DNA from 3 places in the Lysinibacillus sp. Y5S-8 genome. Region 3 is predicted to be linked to each of the others. Evidence: riboswitches for the same ligand, from Rfam matches in the RefSeq annotation. Region 3 holds a riboswitch; each other region holds the start of a gene.

Region 1 (5,745 bases), 1.9 Mb from region 3:
AAAATCCTGCATGTATATACACACAGGATTTCTTTGTCATCTTTTTATTTAGTACCACTTGCTCCAAATCCAGATGCTCCTCGGATCGTTTGTGATAATTCATCTACTTCTACTAATTGAATGGATGGGACAAACTGAATGACCATTTGGGCGATACGCATGGATTTTTCGACGATAAACGGTTCTTGGCCGTGGTTGATTAAAATAACGCCGATTTCCCCTCTGTAGCCTTCATCAATTGTGCCTGGGCTATTCAGTACGGTTACACTATGCTTTAATGCTAGTCCACTTCTTGGTCGAATTTGGGCCTCTGTTCCTTTAGGTAATTCAATCTGTATACCTGTTTTAATAAGTTTGGCTACGCCTGCTGGTATTTCTATCGCTTCAATGGAATAGAGATCCATGCCTGCATCACCAGGATTGGCTTGCATTGGTAGTATTGCATCCGCGTGTACTCTTTTAATTTTTACTTCTATGTTCATTATTTTCCATCCTAACGATTAAAATTAAATGTGTCATCTGTAATTGGCGCTACTTTTGCTTTAGCATAGGTAGCCCCCTTTTGTGAAAAGAAATCATATGTGGAGCCTTCATTACGAATACCGTTCATCACAATCGGATTGACTTCTTCTTCTGGAAACATTGCTTCAAAACCAACATTCATTAAGGCTTTATTAGCATTATATCGTACATAGGCTCTCACTTCAGGTGATAATCCTGTTTCCGCATAAATATCATCCGTATATTTCATTTCATTTTGATATAAATCTAATAATAACTCATAGCCCCATAAATTTAGCTCTTCTTGTTTTTCTTTTGAAAATTGCTTGAATAGATTTTGAGCAAAAAATCCAACTGCGACACCATGAATGGATTCGTCGCGTAAAATAAGTGATATAATTTCAGCACTGTTTCGTAGGAAGCCTTGTCCTCCTAAGTACAGCGGGTAGAAAAAGCCAGAATAGAAAAGGAAAGATTCGAGCATAACGGAGGAGAACATCGCTTTCCATAAGCTTTCTGGATCGTTTTCTTCGATACTATTATAAATATCTGCAATTTTATTGGCCTTATATTGTAGAAACTCATTTTTTTTGACCCATTCAAATAACTCATCTATTTCTTCGTTTGTACAAAGCGTTGTAAAAATATAAGAATAGGATTTGGCGTGGATTGCCTCAAATGCATCAAAAACGGTTAGGACAGCCTTCTCTTGTAAATCGTCTGTATAAGCGGCCACACGATTCATCCCTATATTGGTCTGAACTGTATCTAGTAACGTTAATCCCGCGAACACTTTTTTATACGTGTCTTGATGCTCAAAGCTTTTCCACTGTTTGATATCTTTACTGACCGCAATTTCCTCAGGAAACCAAATTTGCTTCCATTGCTGGTCCCAAAATATTTGGGCAAGTTCACTCGTTGCCTTATTCCAATTGACCGCCTCATAAATTATATTTGACATGCTACACACTCCTCTAAGCTTTGTAATCGTTGACGAACATAGTAAACGGACTTAATGCCCTTTACCCATGCATAAATGTATACTTTAGCTAATTGTTCAGTTGTCCAATTATCTGTTACATAAAGCGTCATGGAAATACCTTGGTCAACGTGTTTTTGAGAAGCAGCGTACAAATCAATTAAATCATACGGATTAACATCATATGCCTCTACATATAAATGACTGTTATCATTTGTTAAATGAGGCATTGGATAAATCGTTCTACTATCTGCATAATCACGAACCTCTACACGCTCAGTACATGGCGCAATAGAAGCCGTACAGCTACGTATGTAGGAAATACTGCCAGTTGGTGCAATAGCCAAACGATAGGAATGGAATAGACCATATTGCATCACATCTTGCTTAAGCGTTTCCCACATGTTTTTCGTAATGATTGGAATATTGCCAAGTGCTTTTAACACAACAGGTGATAGTTCTTCGTCGATTTTATTGACATATTGGTCAAAGTAGCTACCTGATGCATAATCACTGTCCTCAAATCGATAAAAAGTTGCAGCTTTTTCTTTAGCCATTTCCATCGATGATTTGAGTGAATAAAAGTTCATCGCTTCCATAAAACGATCCATGAAATCAATCGACTCTTTGGAGCCATATAAAATGCCCTCCGTCACAAGATGGCCGTGGAGGTTCATACAACCAAGCCCTACTGAATGCATTAATTGATTGGCTTTTGCAACAGACGGTACATTTTTAATGTGCGTCATTTGCGACACATTTGTTAATAGGTGCATAGCCGTATCGATTAAGGCTTCGAAATCATTGACCTTACTTGCTGCATGAATATCAATCGACCCTAAGTTACAGGATACATCTAATCCATAGTCATTCGGTTGATCTTGATCTGTAATAATGCTTGTTTCTTGAACTTGCAAGATTTCGGTACATAGATTGGACATTTTTACGCGACCGATGTTTTTTAAAGGATGCACTTCATTGACATTATCATCAAAAATTTCAAACGGATAGCCCGATTCAAATTGTGCTTTTTTCACTTCTGTATACAGCCTACGTGCATTCAAACGTTTAATTTTACGAATTTTAGGGTTATCAAGTAGCTCATAGTACATATCTGAAATGGAAATCTCAGACATGCGTTTGCCATATTCTTTATATATATCATATGGGCTAAACAAAACAATATCTTTATCGCGTTTCATCAGTTCGAAGAAAATACTAGGTATAATAATTCCTGTTGAAAGGGTTGCGAGGCGAATTTTATCATCGGCATTCGGTTTTTTAGATGAAATGAAATTTTCAATGTCTGCATGGAAAATATTTAAATAGACAACACCAGAGCCATTTCGCTGCCCTAGTTGATTGGAATAACTGAAAGAATTTTCTAACAGTTTAGCAACTGGGATGACACCACTGGCACGATTTAGAATCTCTTTAATAGGGTCACCTAAAGGGCGTAAATCAGTTAAGTTAACTCCAACCCCACCGCCAAGTCTTGATAGCTCTAAGCAATAACCAATATTTTCAGCAATACTATTCATGGAATCATCCATCGATAATTTAAAGCAGCTCACTAATTCACCACGTGCTTTTTTACCACTATTTAATGCTGTTGGTGTAGCAGGCTGATAAGCTTCCATCATTGCTTCGACAGAACGTTCTGCTAGCACCGTATTCCCTTGTGCTAAATACAAGGCGATAATGACAATACGGTCCTCATATTTTTCTAAAATCTCTTCTCCATCACGACTTTTCATAGCATAGCTATCGTAAAATTTACTTGCACTCATAAAGGATGGGAAGCGGAAATTATAATCATATGCTTTTTTGTACAACTTCTTAATAAATTCTATTTCGTACATGTCGATAAATGCTTTCTCGTAGTAGCCCTCATCAACTAAATAACGTATTTTTTCTTCAATATCAATAAAGTAACGTAAACGCACGTTGACATACTCTAAAAAGTAGCGGCGTGTAGCTTCACGATCCTTTTCTAATTCGAGTAGCCCAGTTGAACTATAACGATTCAGTACGTCATTATTTAGCTTTAAATAGGTTTTCATCTTATTACCCTCGTTTCATAAAACGTTTGTATGGCTTCATAATCTGTTTGATTTCCTCGTAAATCTAATTTTCTCACTAAGGGTACATGATAGGTAGCAGCGATTTTCTCGCCAGCAGCCCCAAATACGTTGTGCCCAAAGTTACTATTGCCACTGGCAACTACACCTTTACAAAAATCTCTGTTTTTTTCTAAAAAACGTTCCACTTTTGCAGGGATATCGCCTAAGCCATCAGTATAAGTAATTAAAAGATAAGGCTTATTCAATTGTAATTCCTCAGAGAGCTCAACAGACTCTGCCCTTAATTTGGAAACAATATTCCGGACATTTCCTGTACGACTTGCGTAAACGATCATAGAACAATCATCTCAATATGAGAAACTATGTCCTTAACATCTCCTATAAATGTATTATTCATTTCTAAAACAGGCACACTTAAAAAGCCTGCATCGATTATTGTTTGTTTAGCTTGTTCATCGTGATCAATGTTGACAATTTCTGCCTCAAGTCCTGCACGTTGTAATTCAGATTTTACCCAAAGGCATTTTGGACAGATTGTTTTCGTATAAAGTTTCATAGAAATCCCTCTTTTCATATAATAAAAAGCTATCTCCTCTAGAGAGATAGCTAAATGGAAACGTTACCATACCAAAAATACTGACGTTCCCATCTCTTAATCCCCGAAGAAATGATTAATTGTTTTATAGAGGCAGGTCTCCTGGCTTTGCTTCATCCTCTGATTCCCTTCCCATGCGAATGCACAGTGGTTGTAATCATTGTCAGCTTCACAGTTGCGGGGACAGCGTCGGAATTGTACCGAACTTCCCTTTTAAACTACATATAGTAGCACCTATATAAAACGAACACAATATATAGTTGTTGTTCAATAGTTTTAAGTGTACCATCCTTCATATAAAAAGTAAATCTAGATTCTAAACTTCTTTATTTTTTGATTATTCATTATTTTCGATCATAACTTTCGAAGGAATTTCACCATCTATTACTTATATCTTAATTCATTGTGTATCTAAACTATGTACGAGATTTTTTGTTACTACGGATCTATGAGCATTAAATATACTAGCGTATTTCACATAGAAACAGCCTATATTCTAAAGAATAATAGACTGTTTGACATGTCGAACGTATGGATTACTCGATTTCGACAAATAAGGACAATTCCTTATAAAATTCAGGCGTTGCTGCCGAATTCACTTGAAAATGAGGATTATATTTTGATAAAAGTTTATAGAGTGTAGTTGCGGTTAACAGATTCTGTTCTTGATTGAAAGCCCTGAAACTTTCATAGACCTCCTTCACTTTACCATTTATTGAATGACAAAAAAACTGTTGAACATCTGCATCCTCTAAATAATCCTTTTCCCATTTGTAACATATTAAATTTGTTAGGAAAAACATTTCTAATCCAGGCATTTTTCCAACTTCAATGAGCAATAACATTCCATAATGAAATGCATTTTCCAACCATTTTATGCCGTGTCGATCTTTGTAAAAGCGCATCAACTTTTGTAACCCATGCCCTTGCTCCTTCACTAGATAAGCATGGATATTTGTACGACTAGCAGTTCTTTCCCATTCATCGAGAGAGAATTTATACTTCCTTACCAGTTTCATCCAAAGCTTTTGAAGCTTGTCTTCGGAAAGGTATTGTGTTTGTTGATTCCACCTTAGAAAAATGTCTAAACTTTCTAATACTAAGCCTCTTTCCATTTCAAAATGATCCAATTTTCTATATAAAACTTTTTGATTCATATCTATGTTGTCCATTATGTCTTCAGATTTGTTCATTTTGCATTCCATTTAATTATTCACTTCACTTCAGATTTTTTATCTACTATCATGACATGTCTCGACTAATTCAAGCTTGATCGTTAAATAGGCATCATTAATAGATGTATAATCATTTGGGTTTTCTTCTATTAACTTCCTAATATAAAGCTATAATGGCCTAATATGCTCACCAGAAAGGTTGTTCATAATTTGCTGCTTTAACAATGAAATTGAATGTGATGTCATCTTGTTCACCCCTATTTATTCATAAAAAAAACATCTTGCCCTAATGGTAAGATGCTAGCTATGACTGATATACTTCATAGTTCTTCAACCAATATAAAATAAGTCGTCTATATTGAATAGAGACTCTTTTTTTGGTTGTCGCACTATGAGTATGATGAAGGTAAT
Region 2 (5,745 bases), 2.1 Mb from region 3:
CGCAAGAATTTGCCAATCTGTAAAGTAATACCCAATATCACTGACACCGTAAAAGCTAATCCAGTTCGAAATAGAGCGCTGCGTCACAGCTGCTTTAAAGCGATTCGTCTGGCCAACAATCCAGTTGGTCATAAAGCCGCCATAGCTCCCACCTGTCACCCCGAGACGGTCTGCATCAATAAAATCATAGTGCTCCAGCACATAGTCCACAGCCGCCATTAGATCCTCATAATCATTGCCACCATAATCACCACGCACTGCATCAACAAACGTTTGACCATAGCCATGACTGCCACGTGGGTTCGTATATAGCACCGCAAATCCTTGTGCAGCCAGAATTTGGAACTCATTAAAATAAGTATTGGCATACATCGCATGTGGCCCGCCATGAATTTCAAGCACTAGAGGATATTTTTTCCCTTCCTCATAACCGACTGGCTTCATGATCCAACCGTTTACCTTCCAGCCTTCTGCTCCCTCAAATTCAATGGCTTCTGGAACAGCTAATGCTCTCGTCTTTAAAAATTCTTCATTGATGGACGTCAGCTGTTCTTTTTCACCCGTTTTTAGGTTGATGAAAAATAAATCGCCAGGATTCGTCGTTGTACTAATGGCTACGACTGCTTGATCATGTTGTGCATCAAGTGAAAAACCATAGACATATTGATCATCGTGAATAGCTGGATAGATTTCACCATCTATATTTCCGAAATAAATCGCAGCATTACCGTGATCTGTTACTTGGAAGTAGAAGCTATGATTATCATTCAACCATTGAACACGTGGTGACACCACACCTTGAAGAAAATCGCCGATTGCAAAATCACCAATAGGGGCGTCAAATTCACTTGTTACACATGTCAGCAGATTTTGTTGCAAATCATAGAGCCATAGCTTTGCTTGTGTAGCATTTTCAAATTCTCTTTCACTACCTACGAAAGAGATGAAGCGGCTGTTTGGAGACCATGACGTTTGGTAATACATACCTGTTCCCTCTGTTAACGGACGCGCTTGCTTTGTTTCTACATCTAATAAATAGATATCGCTCTTAAATGAAAAATCTGTATCCTCTGCTACATCAGCTAAGTACGTCATATATTGACCATCGGGTGACCATGTACCAAGATGGACATGATTGTTTCCTTCCGTCACTTGCTCTAACTCGCCCGATTCCAAATGGACGATCGCAATTTGACTAAACTGCTCCATATCCAAAAAGCCTGCCGCATCCGATTTATGTTTCATCTTGTCTATTTCTAAAGGCTTTAGTTCTTTTTCTTCTTTCTTCTCATCCGTTACCTTATCCAAAATCGTTTCATCTTTACCTAGCTTGATAGAAAAGGCCAATTTCTTGCCGCATGGTGACCACACAGGTGATGTCACACCATTTTTACAATATGTCACCTGCTTTGCCTCTCCGCCTGCTTTTGAAAGAACATAAATTTGCGACTTGCCTGTTCTTGTGGATAAAAACGCAACTTGACTACCATCAGGTGACCATATAGGAGAACTTATTCTATCCTCCCCAAATGTCCATTGCTGTGGTGTTTTGTTCTTCATGTTTATGTAAAACAAATTCGAGACATAATCTTTTTTCTTCTCATCAATACGTGTCTCAACATAAACTACCTCAGTCCCGTCAGGTGAGAGCTGTGGATCGGCTACTGATTTCAAGTGGTAAAGATCTTCTGGTTGAATCCCTTGTTTCGATGTCATGTTCTTGCTCCTTTGTATTGTCATTTTCTGTACTCTACTACAATACTTCGACACCCTAAGTAATATTCCTGCTAGTTAATTGATTTTTTTACTAATTCCCAATATTCGGTTGATTTTGTTCTACGATAAAATTTAAAAAAGGGTTCATTCGGACGAGCATGTTCCTTATAAAGGTTCATCATTTGTAGCAAAAAATCTTCAATGTGCTCGACACCTACCTTTTTCGCAAATAACGTGCCCGCCTGCGCCTTTGCCCCCATCGGTACAGCGCCTAAATAAACATCAAAGCTCTCCTGCTGATAAACAAGTCCAATATCATCATAGACTGCATTGTAGCAGGCTGACGCACAGCCATTGATGTTAACACGTACTCTTGCAGGTACCTCGATCCCCTCTAAAGCATGATAAAGCTGTTCGGTTATCGGAGCAGCCTCCATCTTTTCACCATCACAAAAATCACAGGCCTTCATGGCGATGATGGGTCCTGATGGTGCAACATAAAGACCCACTTCTCGTAAGGCTTGCATAGCCTCTGTCACGGCACTCGTTGGAACGGACACTAAAATACTATAGGAGGCCGAATACTTAATCGCCCCCTTTTCGCCAGCAATCTCTGCTATTTTTTGAAATTGTGCAGGCGTATAATGCTTATTAATAATACCCGGGCTGACAGCTAAGCGTGTAAATTCGCCATGACGATTAAGTGTTTCAAATGTTTGATCTGGTACGTTTTTCTGAAATGCATTCATTGATATCGCTCCTTATGAAAAAGGAGCTAGCACAATGCTAGCTCGGAATTTTAAAAGTTATCAGGATAGAAGCCCTTCGCTAAAATTTCAATAGCCTCTGCCGCACGAACGCCTTCAGACGCAGCTGACAGTGGTAGGATGACAAAGCGATCACTTTTAACAGCTTCCATCTCCTTTAATGCTGGATCATTTTTTAAAAATTGAATCTTTTGTTCGGCCGTTGTTTCACCATAATCGATCACGACAACTACCTCGGGATTACGGTCTACCGCATCTTCCTTCGACACGGTTGTCCAGCCTGATTCCACATCACCAAAAATATTTTGACCACCAGCGATTGACACTAGTTCATTCATAAAGTTTTGACCAGCTGTAAAGACATCCTTTTCACCGCTATCAAACACGAGAACACGTAATTTCTCACTATCTTTTGGTAATTTAGCTTGAATTGCCTCCACATCTTGCGTCATTTGCTCAATTAAGGCTTCTCCACGATCCTCAATACGGAAAATTTTTGCGATATTACGAATATCAGTGAAAATATCCTCTAGTGTTGGCTTTGTCATATTGGAAGCCGTATGTAAATACGTATGAATGCCTAATTCCTCAAGCTCTTCCGGTGTTCCAACACCCTTTTCACCAAAGCCACTCTTCCAGCCTGCATATAAGAAATCTGCCTCGGCATCAATTACTTGCTCCTTCGTTGGGTATTGATCAGAAAGCACAGGCACTTTATCGTATGCTTCTTGTAGGGGCTCGTAGATTTTATCATCTAAGTAAGCTGTCCCTACCATGGAATCCTCTAAGCCTAGCGCTAGCATAATCTCTGTCACATGCTGATTTAAACTAATCGCTTTTGTAGGTGCTTCCTTATATGTTTGAGTTGTTTCATTATTGTCAATGGTTACTTCCGTTGCTGCCTCAGATGGCTCAACCTTCTCACCTTGCGCTGCTGATTCAGGTTTGTCCTTTGCATTACAAGCCCCTAAAACAGCGACCAAGGCAATGACCATCACCAGCCATAAACTTTTCCATTTCTTCATGTCCTTTTCTCCTTTGTTGTTCATCTATAGAAAGAAATCAAAGACTTCTTTGCTACCAGGATTCGTGGGAAGGGCATAAAAAAACCCTCTTGTCGCCAAGAGAGTAGCATAGTGAAAAAACGGTACATTACCTTTATCACTATCCCCATCCTCGTGGTTCTTAGTCAAAAAACACATACTGGCAGGTATCCTGGCTTAGGTTCATCATCTATACGCCTTCCCATAGTTAAACTACAGTGGCATGCTGTACAGACTCCCCATTTACAGTTGCGGGACAGCATCGGAATTGCACCGATTTCCCTTTTAAGCAAATGACAAATGCCATTTGCACCAATACGTTCTATAATGGTTAATACTATTGATAGACTAGCAGAAGAAAATTTGTAGCTCAATCAGTAGTATATTGCTAAATATATAATCATCATTATATTAGCACTATTTCGACAAAAATACGAACTATTTTACAAGAAATATATAGGCTAGTATTCTGTTACAATGAAGAGATAGCTATAGATAGAAACGAGGATATGTTATGTACAAAACAATTGGTGTACTTGCGCATGTGGATGCAGGTAAAACAACCTTCTCTGAGCAAGTACTTTTTCATACACAAAGCATTCAAGCTCGTGGTCGAGTTGATCATCAGGATACCTTTCTCGATCATCATGAGCTAGAGCGCAAGCGTGGTATTACCATTTTTGCCGAGCAAGGTCGCATGAACATAGGCGACGATACATACACGTTGATTGATACACCAGGGCATGTCGACTTCTCCCCTGAGATGGAGCGTGCCATTCGTGTGATGGATTATGCCATTGTTATCATTAGTGCGGTCGAGGGCGTACAGGGTCATACGGAAACCGTGTGGCAGCTTTTACGCAAATACCATGTCCCAACATTCTTCTTTATCAATAAAATTGATCGCGAAGGAGCCAATGTGGAGGCCGTTATGACACAGCTCCGCAAGGATTGTTCCCAGCAGGTGCTGTTCGTCGATGAACCGCTTCGTACTGATTATGTTTCAAGCAGCATCATGGAATGGTTGGCTGAGCGTAATGAAGAGCTGCTCGATGCCTTTTTGAATGAGTCATTAGAGCATGAGCAGTGTCTTACTCAGCTACAGACCATGATTCAAAAGGAATGTGCCTTCCCCTGCTTTACAGGCTCTGCCTTAAAGGATGAGGGCATCAAGGAATTGCTTGCCCAGCTCCCTCTATTAACAGACACCCATTTTGAAGTGAATGCACCGTTTGAGGGGGAGGTTTTTAAAATTCGTCATGACGGCCACCAGCGTTTAACATTTATGAAGGCTGTCAAGGGAGTTTTACATGTTCGGGATGAATTTTCGTTTGAAGAAGTGACAGAAAAAGTGACTGAAATTCGCCTCTATAATGGCAGTCGCTTTGATACCGTCCAACAGGTTGAAGCGGGAGAGATTTTTGCTGTTAAAGGACTTAGTCAGGCCAATATTGGAGATCGCATCGGCACTACTATGCTGTCACAGCCCTATGAGCTTGTCCCAACGCTACAGGCAAAGGTTCAATATGAGGGCCATCAGCATATCAAGGAAGTGTTACAAATTTTCCGTTTACTAGAAGCAGAAGAGCCTTCCTTACGTGTGGTTTGGCAGGAAAAGTTCCAGGAAATCCATGTGCACATTATGGGCGTTATTCAGTTGGAGGTACTGATAGAGGTGTTAATGAAGCGTTTTTCATTAACGGTCTCCTTTGGCGAGCCCCAAATTTTATATATGGAAACCATTGCGACGACGGTGACAGGCTATGGTCATTTTGAGCCCCTCAAGCATTATGCAGAAGTTCATTTACTAATGGAGCCCAATCCACGAGGAGTAGGTAATACATTTAGCAATGCCTGCCATGCGGATCATTTATCAGTAGGCAACCAACGCCTTGTTGAAAAGCACCTGTTTGAGCGTGATCATCATGGCTTACTCACAGGCTTCCCTCTGACAGATGTTCATTTTACACTGCTAACAGGTCGCGGACATAATGAACATACATCGGGCGGCGATTTCCGAGAAGCTAGTTTCCGTGCGCTACGTCAAGGACTTGAGCAAGCACAGAACATCCTGCTTGAACCCTATTATCGCTTTAAAATGAAGGCTTCGAACGACTTTATCGGCCGCATGATGAGCGACATACAGCAAGCTGCTGGCACATTCGATGACCCCATCTTATCCGAAACAGATGTTGTGCTAACGGGACGAGCACCCGTTG
Region 3 (5,745 bases):
GGTCATTGTTATGTTAAGCAGTAGGCTTGCAATTGCTCTCGTCTAGCAATAGTTAGGCCAAACTCCTGCTCTAAAAACTTAGTCTTTGAGCCATAATGGTAATCCATAGCATCCAATGCTGCTTGTAAATAGTCTTCTCGAGCAGACATTAATGCATAAAATTGCTGTAATTCTTGCTCATTATATTGATGTTGAATAGCCTGTGCCATTCTTTCTACCATTGGACGTAAATGGATATTCGTATTTAAATAGTCTTCCATAATCGTCTCCTCAGGTACATCTAAGGCTAGCAAAATAAGAGCTCCCCCTATACCTGTGCGATCCTTACCAACTGCACAATGGTGGACAAGACCCAAATTGTCAGGATTTTGTATGGTTTTCATTAACTCTTTAAAGGAAGGATTATTAAACGGCATCTGTGCATAAAAATCTCGGAACATTTCGGGGCTTACTGCTTTATAAAAATCTCTACCACCAGCATTTGTAGGCATTTCAAATGTATGATTCCCCTTCGCTGGTATTTGAATATATTGAGCGTGCGAGAACACAGGGTTAGGATTATGGTGTGCCTCATTATGATCACGATAATCAAAAATGGTTTTAATCCCTAATGTTTCAAATAGCTCTTTATCCGCCAGCGTCATTTTCCCAAGAGCCGCTGAGCGGTAAAATAAACCGTTCTTTACAATGCGCCCATCCCTTGTCCTATATCCCCCCATATCTCGAAAATTATAAACTGCCTCAAATGGAATTATCTTTGTCTCTAACTGTTCCAATTACTACACCTCCTAAAATTATCGAGCATTCTTACTTTTATTTTATAGAACTAACTCAATTAATTCCAATTTTCACACTAGGAAATAACAACCCACATAAAAATGGCTAGCTGTCAGTATACAGCTAGCCTTGAATGGTTTCTTATTTAAATAACTCTGGATAGACAGCCTTTGCTACTAGTTCTACGGCTTCCCCAATACGTGGGCCAGGTCGATTAGAGATATCTGTATCAAGAGTCTGTACTGCTTTATTTTGAACTGCTGTCACTGTGTTCCATCCATCACGTGCAAGTATTTCCCCTATTGGATCTTCTGTGTAGCTTACTGTCGTTAAAATAACATCTGGGTTTTTCACTATGACATCTTCCTCAGAAACTTGTGCCCAGCTGCTCAAGTCAGAAAAAATATTTTTAACATTGGCTGCATCTAGTATTTCTTGCTGGAAAGTACCAGAGCCTGCTGTATAAATATCTGGCTTAGGACTAACTTCTAAATAAACATTTTTCGGTGCTTTTACTTCCTTCACCTTTGTTTTAACGTCAGCTAATTTCGCTTTAATCTCTTCGTTTACTTCATTTCCTTTATCTGCAACACCCATTACAGCTGCAATCTGTTCGATGTCACCATAAACATCATCGAATGTAGCTGCTGATTTAATAACAAACACTTTGATTCCAGCATCTTCAAGTGATTTCATTGCATCCTTATCACCAATCGTATAAGCTATAACAACATCTGGCTTCAACGCTATGATTCGTTCACTGTTAAAATTCACAGAATCAGAAACCCGTTCAATTTTCTGTGCTTCCTCTGGGTAAGTATCGTACTCAGTTGCTCCTACGATTTTATCACCAACACCTAGAGCAAACAAAATTTCTGTATTACTTGGTTGCAATGATACAACTGTTTTTGGTACTTCTTTAAACTCTATTTCTACACCGCGATCATCTGTCACTTTGTAGTTTGTTTGCTCTGTTTGTTGTGTATCCTGTAAAGCGTCTTTATTTTTAGTATCTACTGAAGTACCACAACCTGCTAAAATCATTGCAAGGAAGAGTACTGTTAGCCATTGAACATTAAATAATTTCTTCATTATTATTCTCCTTTTTCTTTTTCATCGGATATGATTTACTAATAAATGGTATTTCAGCTATCCCTGCTTGTTGATTCATAAAGACAGCCATAACGAAGCACACATTGGCTAATAGGCCTAAATAATCAAAAAGAATAGCTGGAACCTCTCGTTCCTCCGATACTTTGTGTAATGTACGATATGATTTTTTGGCTTCACTACGGCAAAGATGTAGAGCAGCAGCAGCCTCCGTACCTTGAGGTAAGACAAAGTTTTGTATCTCTTCCTTCACATGACGAACATAAAAATCATAGCGCTCACTTAACCAAGCAAGATCCTCTTCTGTTACAGCTAGTTTTCCACGAACCGAGCCATTGACATGGTAGGCCATAGGTAAAATAACCATTAAATCTTCTACAACAGCTTGTACATCCTCTTTCTTAACTGCAGCTAAAGCAACTCCCAAATGCGTAGTCAGACTGTCTGTTCGAATCTCAAAATCAACCGTCGAAGCTTTCTCACGCATAAATGGATAACAAGAATAACGTGCATCTTTTTTCACTTGCGATCCCCCCACTTTCCATTATGAAAATTCTTGCATAAAAAAACGCCGCTCCTTTACGCAAAGGAACGACGAAAATAACATAATAATGGCCAAATTAACATGACATAGCCTATGTATTTGCCGTATATCCTCCTAGCTTCCGAGAAGTTTTTATACGTTCAAACAAAGGTCGGTCTCCTGGCTTGTACAGTTCATTACATAAAAAACGAATGTGTGATAAAGTACCTTCCCATCTCTTTTGAGACAGTGGCAAACCTTTATACTAGCTGTACTTACAGTTGCGGAAACAGCTTCGGTTTTTCACCGAATTCCCGATTATGCTTGTTAGCACCTTTTATTCTGCAAGAATAATTCACTTGTAAAGCAGTTTATCATATATTAATAGGAAAAAATAGCTGTGCTTTGAATGGATCGTCACTATTTCTAAAGAATAAGATAAACAAAACTGTTTTATAGTATAGTTTCAATTGCCTGTTCAATATCAAGTTGTGAATCTGTTGGTTCAAAGCGTGCAACGGTCTTGCCGTTAGCATCTACTAAAAACTTTGTAAAGTTCCAGCGAATATTACGACCATCTAAAAAGTTTGGGGCAAGTTGAACAATTGCTTCAGCAAGCATTTTTTCCTGCATGCTCGCCTTGCCAAACTTTCGAAAATCTACTTCATGTTTTAAATAATTGAATAATGGGTGGGTAGTCTCTCCATTTACTTGTACAAGCTCAAAAATCGGGAAGGTAACTCCATAATTCACTTTACAAAGATGCGTAGTTTCCTCGCCATCTTCAGGATTTTGATGACCAAATTGATCGCAAGGAAATCCTAGAACGACAAAATTATCTTTCCCATATTTATCATACATTTTTTGTAAGTCATCAAATTGATATGTAAATCGGCATTGATTCGCCGTGTTGACAATTAGCATCGTTTTTCCACGATAAGTTTCCATCGATAAAATTTCACCATTAGGTTTTCGTACTAAATAATTATAAATGCTCATGTCCTAGCCCCTTTTATTTTTTCATTTATTATAGTTGACTATTCAATAATTTACCAAATAATTTGCACAAAAAACACCATCTCGTTACGTTGAACGGATGGCTGACTTATACTTCTGCTTAGATTTAACGTCCTGCTCTTCATTAATTAAACGATGGGCAATGTCTAATAACTTTATGTCACTTGTCTCGTCATATAGCTTTTTAAAAGATACAATAATATCATGGCGAATGTGAGTCGGATGCTTCTCATCTAAACAAGTTTGAAATCTCTTTGCTAAATAAGACACCACTAAGTCACTTTGTACTTGACCTGCTAGCCCAATTTTCCAAATAGCTTGTAATGCATTTCTAGCTGTAACGGATCGTTCATCATAAGTCACAGCCCAAATCTTTAAAAAATCCTCCAATACCCTTTCTTCTGGGTCACTTTTTGCGGCTAAGGCGCATAAAATTTGTGCAGCACGTGCACGTGCATGACCATCTTTGTATGTAAGTGCTTGTACAAGCTGTTCCCAGACTGCATATGTCCAATCTACGGGTTCCTGCAGAATTTTTATTAGTTCCTCGTAAGATTCAATATCGCGGTCATGCTCTGTTAGATTATTAAAAAGTTGCAAAATCTCTTTCTCCATAATTTATCCCTACCTTTATTGTTTCAGAACGTAATAAAATTTGATTTATGGTACACTTAACTTAATTTTTTTCTCAAAGAAGGTGAGTTTATGAATAAATTTAATGCTAGGAAAATGATTTTCCGATTGATTGTGATTCTTTCTCTACTTGTAGCTGCCTATTTTGTAATCCCTGTATCCATGCCTATAATACTTGCTGGTGTCAGTGCATTTTTCTTAGAACCCATTGTTATGTTCTTTAAAAGGCGATGGAAAATGTCAAGGAAAATTGTAGTTGCTTTTATATACATAGTGAGTGTTATTGTTATCTCTATTATTTGCTATATATCCATTACACAAATTATGTCGCAAATAATTATATTGTCAAAGCAAGCTCCCTATTATATTTCCAAGCTATCAGATATGTGGCTTCATATGCAAGAAAATATTTCTAAATACACAGAGGACTTTCCACCTGAAGTAAGTGCTTCGCTTCAAAAAACCACTATGGATTTCATAAAGAAAGTTGAAGAATCCTTTTTAAGCTTCTTTAATTATAACAAAGTTTCAGCATTCTTTTCAGAGATTCCAAGCCTATTTATCAGTCTTCTCGTTTATATGATTGCTTTATTCCTATTTATGCTTGATTTGCCCAAATTAAAGGAAATCACTTATAAATATTTAAAGCCTAACACAGCAAAGAAAATAAAAATCATCTTAAATCGTTTAAAAGATGCAACATTCGGTTATATGAAGGCACACTTATTTGTAAGCTTTATCATAGGTGGCGTCACACTTATTGGATTACTATTAATCCAACCGAAATATGCAGTTACGATGACCATTATTATTTGGTTAATAGATATCGTTCCTTTCCTAGGGTCCATTATTATATTAGCCCCATGGGGACTATACCATCTATTAATGGGAAACACAGCTATCGCTGTAAAATTATTCATCTTAGCTGCTATTTTACTTATTATTCGTCGTGTCGTCGAGCCTAAACTAATGGGCGACCACATTGGCTTATCCACTTTACCAACATTAATTGCCATGTTCATCGGTCTACAGTTATTTGGTATCATCGGTTTACTCGTTGGCCCATTTGTTATCATTTTCTTTATTGCCTTAAAAGAGACAGGTGTCATTAAGCTAAATTTTAAAATTTAATGCAAAGTCATTACGCTTCGAGCTTACCTCTAATGCTCCTCTTAAGCACTGGAAATGCAAAATAAGTGTTCATCTCTCCTCGACAAAGGAGGTAGATGAACACTAAAGCAAAATAAAAAAGGTCATCTTTGTATATTTTTTCTCTACAAAGATGACCTTTTCATCATGTCAATCGTCTATTAAATATAGAGGCTTATTGAATACGACCAAAGCCTACTAAGTATTGATTCCACCAATCAAGTGATTCAATTACGATACCATTGTTTTGAGCATCGATCATTGTGTTGTTCCCTAAGTAAATGCCTACGTGAGCTACACCAGAACCATAGCTGAAGAATACTAAGTCTCCAACACGTGCTTCACTTGCTGAGATACGTTGAGTTACTAAATACTGCTGGGATGCTGTACGTGGTAAAGAAACACCTGCTTGTTTGTATGACCACTGTACAAGACCTGAACAGTCAAAGCCTGTCGATGGGTTACTACCACCCCAGACATATGGACGTCCTAGGAATTGTTTAGCTGTTGAAATAGCATCTCCTGAAGAAGCCGTA

Evidence for each region. Region 3 has a riboswitch for cobalamin ahead of V6670_RS20990 (hypothetical protein). Riboswitches for the same ligand answer to the same signal wherever they lie in the genome.
Region 1: another riboswitch for cobalamin. It lies ahead of V6670_RS11585 (glutaredoxin); the one in region 3 lies ahead of V6670_RS20990 (hypothetical protein).
Region 2: another riboswitch for cobalamin. It lies ahead of V6670_RS10735 (ABC transporter substrate-binding protein); the one in region 3 lies ahead of V6670_RS20990 (hypothetical protein).

What each region holds. Positions count from the first base shown of each region.
Region 1 is NZ_CP145889.1:2,382,496-2,388,240, reverse strand. It holds gene dut (dUTP diphosphatase) at 45-482, opposite strand; gene nrdF (class 1b ribonucleoside-diphosphate reductase subunit beta) at 494-1,462, opposite strand; gene nrdE (class 1b ribonucleoside-diphosphate reductase subunit alpha) at 1,450-3,543, opposite strand; gene nrdI (class Ib ribonucleoside-diphosphate reductase assembly flavoprotein NrdI) at 3,540-3,899, opposite strand; gene V6670_RS11585 (glutaredoxin) at 3,896-4,120, opposite strand; cobalamin riboswitch at 4,234-4,412, opposite strand; gene V6670_RS11580 (hypothetical protein) at 4,696-5,331, opposite strand.
Region 2 is NZ_CP145889.1:2,208,777-2,214,521, reverse strand. It holds gene V6670_RS10745 (S9 family peptidase) at 1-1,716, opposite strand, end outside; gene V6670_RS10740 (precorrin-3B methylase) at 1,788-2,465, opposite strand; gene V6670_RS10735 (ABC transporter substrate-binding protein) at 2,516-3,508, opposite strand; cobalamin riboswitch at 3,671-3,858, opposite strand; gene V6670_RS10730 (translation factor GTPase family protein) at 4,041-5,745, shown strand, end outside.
Region 3 is NZ_CP145889.1:4,298,491-4,304,235, forward strand. It holds gene V6670_RS20980 (tyrosine-protein phosphatase) at 9-776, opposite strand; gene V6670_RS20985 (ABC transporter substrate-binding protein) at 919-1,869, opposite strand; gene V6670_RS20990 (hypothetical protein) at 1,853-2,410, opposite strand; cobalamin riboswitch at 2,563-2,763, opposite strand; gene V6670_RS20995 (glutathione peroxidase) at 2,864-3,409, opposite strand; gene V6670_RS21000 (hypothetical protein) at 3,494-4,042, opposite strand; gene ytvI (sporulation integral membrane protein YtvI) at 4,133-5,191, shown strand; gene V6670_RS21010 (NlpC/P60 family protein) at 5,385-5,745, opposite strand, start outside.